3 regions of the Salinicoccus bachuensis genome follow, and region 1 is predicted to be linked to each of the others. Evidence: predicted binding sites of a transcription regulator. Region 1 holds the regulator's gene; each other region holds the start of a gene.
What was found. The regulator NrdR, encoded in region 1, represses ribonucleotide reductase genes. The targets are predictions, from matches to a motif close to AACACNATATATNGTGTT.
Positions count from the first base shown of each region.

Region 1 (2,277 bases):
TCTGGCGCCGGTTGCGAAGGTGCTCGATGACGAGTACGGCATCAATAATGGCCTTATGACTACGGTCCATGCCTATACAAATGATCAGAAAAACATTGATAATCCACACAAGGATCTGAGAAGGGCGCGGTCATGCGGAGACAACATCATTCCGACTTCAACCGGAGCGGCAAAGGCGCTTGGCATGGTACTGCCGCAGCTGAACGGCAAGCTTCATGGTCTGGCACTCCGCGTGCCTGTATCCAATGTCTCCCTGGTGGATCTGGTCGTCGATCTGGATAAGCCGGTCACCAAAGAGGAGCTGAATGAAACATTTGAAAAGTATGCACAGGAGGATCTCAAAGGCATCCTCGGTGTTACGGACGAGCCGCTCGTATCCAGCGACTTCAATACCGACAGCAGAAGCTCGATCATCGATTCCTCGCTCACCATGGTCATGGATGACAGGAAGGTGAAGGTCCTCGCCTGGTACGACAACGAATGGGGCTATTCCACACGTGTCGTGGAACTTGCTGAAAAGATCACTGCAGACCTATAATCGATATTTGGAAAGAAGAAACTTCTGTTTCTTCTTTTTTTATTCGGAATATATTATAATGGTATACTAATCCCGGGAAGTGAGGTGGTCATATGAGATGTCCAAACTGCCAGCATACGAGTTCCAGAGTAGTCGATTCCAGGCATACGGATGAGCTGTCCGCCATCCGCAGACGCAGGGAATGCGAAGAATGCGGCTTCAGGTTCACCACTTTCGAGCGCATGGAGCTGTCTCCGCTCGTCGTCGTCAAAAAGGACGGCAACCGAGAAGTCTTCAGCCGCGACAAGCTGATGGACGGACTGCTCAGAGCGTGTGAAAAGCGTCCGATTCCATATGAGGCGCTGGAAAAAACGACTGCACGCATCGAATCTGCACTCAGGAATCTGAACAAGGCAGAGATATCAAGCAACGAAATCGGTGAATTTGTGATGAAGGAATTGATTACACTGGACCAGGTCGCCTATGTCAGGTTTGCATCCGTATATAAGGAATTCAAAGATATCGACCAGCTGATGGATACACTGAAACACCTCGCCAAAGGCAGGGATGATGATGAACTTCAATGAACGACTGAAACCGAATACCGAGTTCATGATCTATAATCCCGCGTCTTTTGAAAAGTCGCACCTGAATGTGCTGAACGAACTGTATCTTCCGCTCATCCATCAGGATGCTCTGATGGCATATATCTATCTGCAGGAGTCCTCCCTGCATCATGATACGCTTGAAATAAGATTCCATAAGGAGATTATGGACGAGCTGAATATGCCCCTGTCCACCTTTTCAGAACTGCTGGAAAAACTGGAAGGGATCGGTCTCGTAAGGTCCTTCGTCTCCAATGAGGCCCACGATGACCTGTTCATCTATGAACTGCTTCTCCCTCTGACCCCGGAAGACTTTTTCAAAGACCCCATGCTGAGCCTGTATCTATACAGCCATATCGGTCCTAATGCATACAAAAAGAAAAAAGAGCGCCTGGCATATCCGCTGAAACCAAAGAATATCACCGAAGTGACGCGGAAGTTCACCGAAGTGTTCCAGGCAGGGAGCGGAGAGGGCTTCACCGTTCCCGACGAATCATTCAAAAGGGAAAATGTCTCCAGCGGCCCCAATCTGGACCTCGATGACTTCGATTTCGATGTGCTTTTTACACACTTGAAAGGGACGAAGATCGACCGGTCCTTCTTTACCAGGGAAGTCAGGATGCTGATTGTGAAGTTGAGCGTGCTCTTCAATTTCAATGCCTATGATATGAAGCAGATTCTGCTTTCCTCGACCACCCAATATGCCGGCATCGACAAGGAGCAGCTGAAATACGAAGCCAGGAAGTATTATCAGAAGGAGAGCCGGGGAAAGCTGCCGGCAATATCGAAACCGCAGACGGAAAACAAGGGCACGGAAGAGGACTCCTATATCGAGCGTCTCGAATCCATCAGTCCGCTTGATAGGCTGAATGATATCAGAAACAACCAGCCAAGCGATAATGACCTCAAGCTTGTGACAGATATCATTGCCAGGACAAGCCTGCCGAACGGAGTGATCAACCTCCTTCTGGAATATGTATATCAGCAGAAGAACGGCGACCTTGGATACAACTACACGATGAAGATCGCAAGGGACTGGGAGGACAAGGGCATCCGTTCCGCCAAAGAGGCCTACCAGTCCATAATGGACTACAGGAAGCAGATGAATGCGAAGCGCAAAGGGCCAAAAGACCGCCAGGGGGAACGCAAGCCATC
Region 1 is NZ_CP138333.2:1,536,214-1,538,490, reverse strand. It holds gene RQP18_RS07725 (glyceraldehyde-3-phosphate dehydrogenase) at 1-538, shown strand, start outside; gene nrdR (transcriptional regulator NrdR) at 631-1,104, shown strand; gene RQP18_RS07715 (replication initiation and membrane attachment family protein) at 1,085-2,277, shown strand, end outside.

Region 2 (2,277 bases), 1.1 Mb from region 1:
AGTACAGTATAGGCGCCTGCCGCCAAAAGGGCTCCGAGCACCCCGACCACGGCATACAGCGTCTCACTCGACATGGAGGGCCTGATGATGAATACGGCACCGATGAAGGCGACGATGATTGCAATCATCTGATATTTGCGGATGTATTCCTTGAGGAAAACGGCACAGAGTATTATGGTGAAGAAGGGGCTCAGCTTGTTGAGTATGTCCGCATCGCTCAGCACCATCCTGTCGATGGCGAAGAAGTTGAGTACAACACCGGTAACCCCGAGTGTCGAACGCAGCATCAACAGCCCCTGGTTCTCCCGGCGGCCGAAAAGCTTCTCCTTATAGTACAATGCCAGGGAGAGGGAAACGGTCATCGCAACGAAATTCCTGAAGAATGCCTTCTGGACCGTCGGAAGATCCCCGCTGTATTTTACGAAAAGGGCCATGAGGCTGAAGCCCAATGATGAAATGAGAAGGGCAATAATGCCTTTTGTTGTATTGCTCATTTAAATGCAGCTCCATAAAAAAATTTTTAAATGAAATTTTTATTTCACAGTTATATGCAGACAGAGTTTTACCGAAAATTTTTTGGTGGAATTTTTGCTACAGTATAACATACATATGATGCGACTTCGGCTATATTTAAGTGAGATTATTCCCAATGAAATGTCTTTTTATGCCATTGATAATTATGGATGATTATGTCATTATAGAACGTGCAATACACATATATTGTGTGTAAATTTTACATAGGGCACAATATATAGTGTTTACTTACTTTAAGAAGCGTGTAAAGAGATAATAGATGCAACCCATGATTTTCGGACGAGAGTTCGATTATTTTATTTTGCAGGAGCAGGAATGAGGGGGCGATGGCATGCTGATTGCATTCTATTCCATGACGGGAAATACCAGGCGCTTCATCAGGAACTCCGGGGTGGCCGAGCACTATGATACCTATGAAATCAATGCTTCAAACAGCAGTGGGCAGATTCGGGAACCCTTCATACTCGTTACCGGAACCTATGGATTCGGCGGGGTGCCGGATGAAGTGAAGGCGTTTCTTGAAGTGAACCACGAATTGATGGTGGGTGTCGCCTCAAGCGGCAACCGGAACTGGGGGAACAATTTTGCGCGTGCCGGAGAGCACATCAGTGACGAATACGGAGTACCATTGCTGATGAAGTTTGAGCTTCATGGAAACCAGAAAGACAGAGAAGAATTCATTGAAAAGGCAGGGGCTATGCATGAAAGTCTTGGACGAGAAAAAATACAACCATATTGAACTGAATAATGAAGTGACAAAACGCGATGAAACAGGTTTTTACCAGCTGCATAAAGATCAGGAGGCACTGGCGGTGTTCATGGAGGAGGTCAAGGACAAGACCATCCATTTCGACAGTGAGCTCGAACGTCTGCACTACCTCGTGGACAACGATTTCTACTATGACCTCTTCGCAGAGTATTCCGATGAGGATGTAATGGACATCGTCACCTATGCAGACAGCATTCCATTCCAGTTCAAAAGCTATATGGCAGCGAGCAAGTTCTTCAAGGACTATACATTGAAAACAAATGATAAGAAGCAGTATCTGGAGGACTACAAGCAGCATGTGGTAATTGTGAGCCTCTACCTGGCGAAGGGCAACAAGGAGCAGGCCAAACGCTTCATCGTGTCGATGATCGAGCAGCGCTATCAGCCTGCGACACCGACATTCCTGAATGCGGGCCGTGCCCGCCGTGGCGAAATGGTATCCTGTTTCCTGCTTGAAGTCGATGACAGCCTGAATTCAATCAACTACATCGACTCCACAGCCAAACAGCTGAGCAAGATTGGTGGCGGTGTGGCAATCAACTTGTCCAAGCTGCGTGCCCGTGGGGAAGCGATAAAAGGCATCGAAGGCGTGGCCAAAGGTGTACTTCCGGTGGCGAAAGCGCTGGAAGGCGGATTCGGCTATGCCGATCAGCTGGGTCAGAGACCGGGTGCCGGTGCAGTCTATCTGAACATCTTCCACTATGATCTGCCGGAATTCCTGGATACGAAGAAAGTGAACGCGGACGAAGATATCCGTCTTGCAACGATCTCCACCGGGCTCGTCGTTCCTTCCAAATTCTTCGACCTGGCCAAGAACAACGACCCGTTCTACCTGTTCGCACCGCATACGGTCGAACGTGAATACGGCCAGTCACTGGATGATATGAACCTCGATGAGATGTACGATGAACTCGTTGCAAACGATAAGGTGAAAAAGCGCGAGATGGATGCACGTGAGATGCTCAATACGATTG
Region 2 is NZ_CP138333.2:386,459-388,735, forward strand. It holds gene RQP18_RS02015 (DMT family transporter) at 1-494, opposite strand, end outside; gene nrdI (class Ib ribonucleoside-diphosphate reductase assembly flavoprotein NrdI) at 866-1,273, shown strand; gene nrdE (class 1b ribonucleoside-diphosphate reductase subunit alpha) at 1,236-2,277, shown strand, end outside.
Region 2: a site for NrdR is predicted at 742-759, ahead of nrdI (class Ib ribonucleoside-diphosphate reductase assembly flavoprotein NrdI). Genes of this name have one in related genera too.

Region 3 (2,277 bases), 1.2 Mb from region 1:
GCGGGTGGACGAAGATGGCAATACGACTCTCGACAATTCTCCCGAGTTTCTCAAGCAGGCGGTGGATGAAGCACTCGAGAGACTGCAGACGGACTACATCGATCTCTTCTATATCCATTATCCGGACGAGGAGACGCCAAAAGACGAGGCGATCCGGGCACTTGCCGAGCTGAAGGAAGCGGGCAAAATCCGTGCCATCGGTGTATCCAACTTCTCCTTCGATCAGCTGAAGGAAGCGGATAAGGATGGTCATGTGGACGTCTACCAGGGCCAGTACAACCTGCTCGACCGGTCCGCTGAGGAAGACCTGCTGAAATATACGGCAGAGCACCAGATCACTTTCATTCCATACTTCCCGTTGGCTGCAGGACTGCTTGCAGGAAAATATGACGAGAATACGAAGTTCGAAGACCTCCGGGCGAACCTGCCCTTCTATAAGGAAGACCAGTTCAAGGAGAATCTGGAGAAAGTCGATCAGCTCAAGGAGCTTGCCGCTGAAAAAGGTGAAGAAGTCGCCCATATCGTCCTGGCCTTCTACCTGACCCGTCCTTCTGTCGATGTCCTCATTCCAGGGGCCAAGAATGGCGAACAGATCAGATCAAACGTCAAAGCGGCGGAAGTTGAATTGACACAGGCGGAGATTGAGAAGATAGACAGAATATTTTCCTGATGCGAATTGCGTCTTCCCTCATTGGGAAGGCGTATTTTTTATATTTCAATAATCGTTCATATCTTTTTGTCAGAAATTAGACGAACCATTTCAAATAAATAAAGTAACAATATATTGTGTTAGTTTTCTAGTTGAAGCACAATATATAGGATTTGGAGTGGTCTTATGAATACATTGGATAAAGATATTGCACAACTGCTGGATTTCAATCCATCGATTGTGCATGAGAACGCAAACAAGGACAGCAGGACATTCAACACTTTCCGGGATTTGACCGCCGGAGTTGTGGCCAAGTCGTTTGCACTGGAGCGGATGCTGCCGGAATATGTCGCAAAAGCACATGCTGAAGGGGACATTCATTTCCATGATCTCGACTACCACCCTTTCCAGCCGATGACGAACTGTTGCCTGATCGATATCCGTGGAATGCTCGCGAAGGGATTTCAGATGGGCAACGCGAAAGTGGTTTCCCCGAAATCGATACAGACGGCAACGGCCCAGATTGTACAGATCATCGCAAATGTTTCCAGCAGCCAGTATGGGGGATGCACGGTCGATCGCATAGACGAAGTGTTGAGTGAATATGCACAGAAAAATGAAGACCATCATCGTGCCGTGGTTGTGGAATACGTGCATGGGGACAAGACTGAAGCATATGTCGAAGCACGTGTGAAGAAGGATATCAGAGATGCCATACAGAGTCTGGAGTATGAGATCAATACCCTCTATACATCAAATGGCCAGACGCCTTTTGTTACGATCGGTTTTGGTCTCGGGACCGACAAATACAGCAGGCATATCCAGCGTGCGATACTGAATACGCGACTCGACGGCATCGGGGACCAGAAATTTACGGCCATATTCCCAAAGCTGGTATTCTCCATCAGAAAAGGAGTCAACTTCTTTCCGGCCGACCCGAATTACGACATCAAGCAGCTGGCTTTGAAATGCTCGGCGAAGCGGATGTACCCGGATATCCTGAATTACGACAGGACGGTGGAGCTGCTTGGTGATTTCAAGGCACCGATGGGCTGCCGTTCATTCCTCCCGAGCTGGCAGGATGAGGCCGGGGCGTTCATAAACAGCGGCCGGGCCAACCTGGGCGTCGTTACTCTGAATGTACCGCGGATTGCAATCGAATCAGGGGGAGACAAAGCAGCTTTCTGGGAGCTCTTCCATGAGAAGATGCGGCTGATGCACGATGCCCTCATGTGCAGGGTCGAGCGGCTGAAGTCGGTAGTCAGTGACAACGCCCCAATCCTCTATAAAAGCGGTGCCTTCGGCATCCGACTCGAACCGGGTGAGGATGTGATGGATGTATTCACCAGGGAGCGCTGCACATTATCCATGGGCTACATCGGACTTTATGAAGCGGCGACGGTATTCTATGGCCCGGAGTGGGAAGAGGACTCTAGGGCCAAGGCGTTCACGATGGATATTCTGAAGGAGATGAAGCAGTACCAGTTCGATTGGACTGATGACTATGATATATTCTTCAGTGTGTATGGCACACCGAGCGAGTCGTTGACTGACCGTTTCTGCCGTCTGGACCAGAAGCGGTTCGGTGATATTGAACATATAACGGATAAGGGATACTATCAGAATTC
Region 3 is NZ_CP138333.2:69,442-71,718, forward strand. It holds gene RQP18_RS00320 (aldo/keto reductase) at 1-670, shown strand, start outside; gene nrdD (anaerobic ribonucleoside-triphosphate reductase) at 836-2,277, shown strand, end outside.
Region 3: a site for NrdR is predicted at 774-791, ahead of nrdD (anaerobic ribonucleoside-triphosphate reductase). Genes of this name have one in related genera too.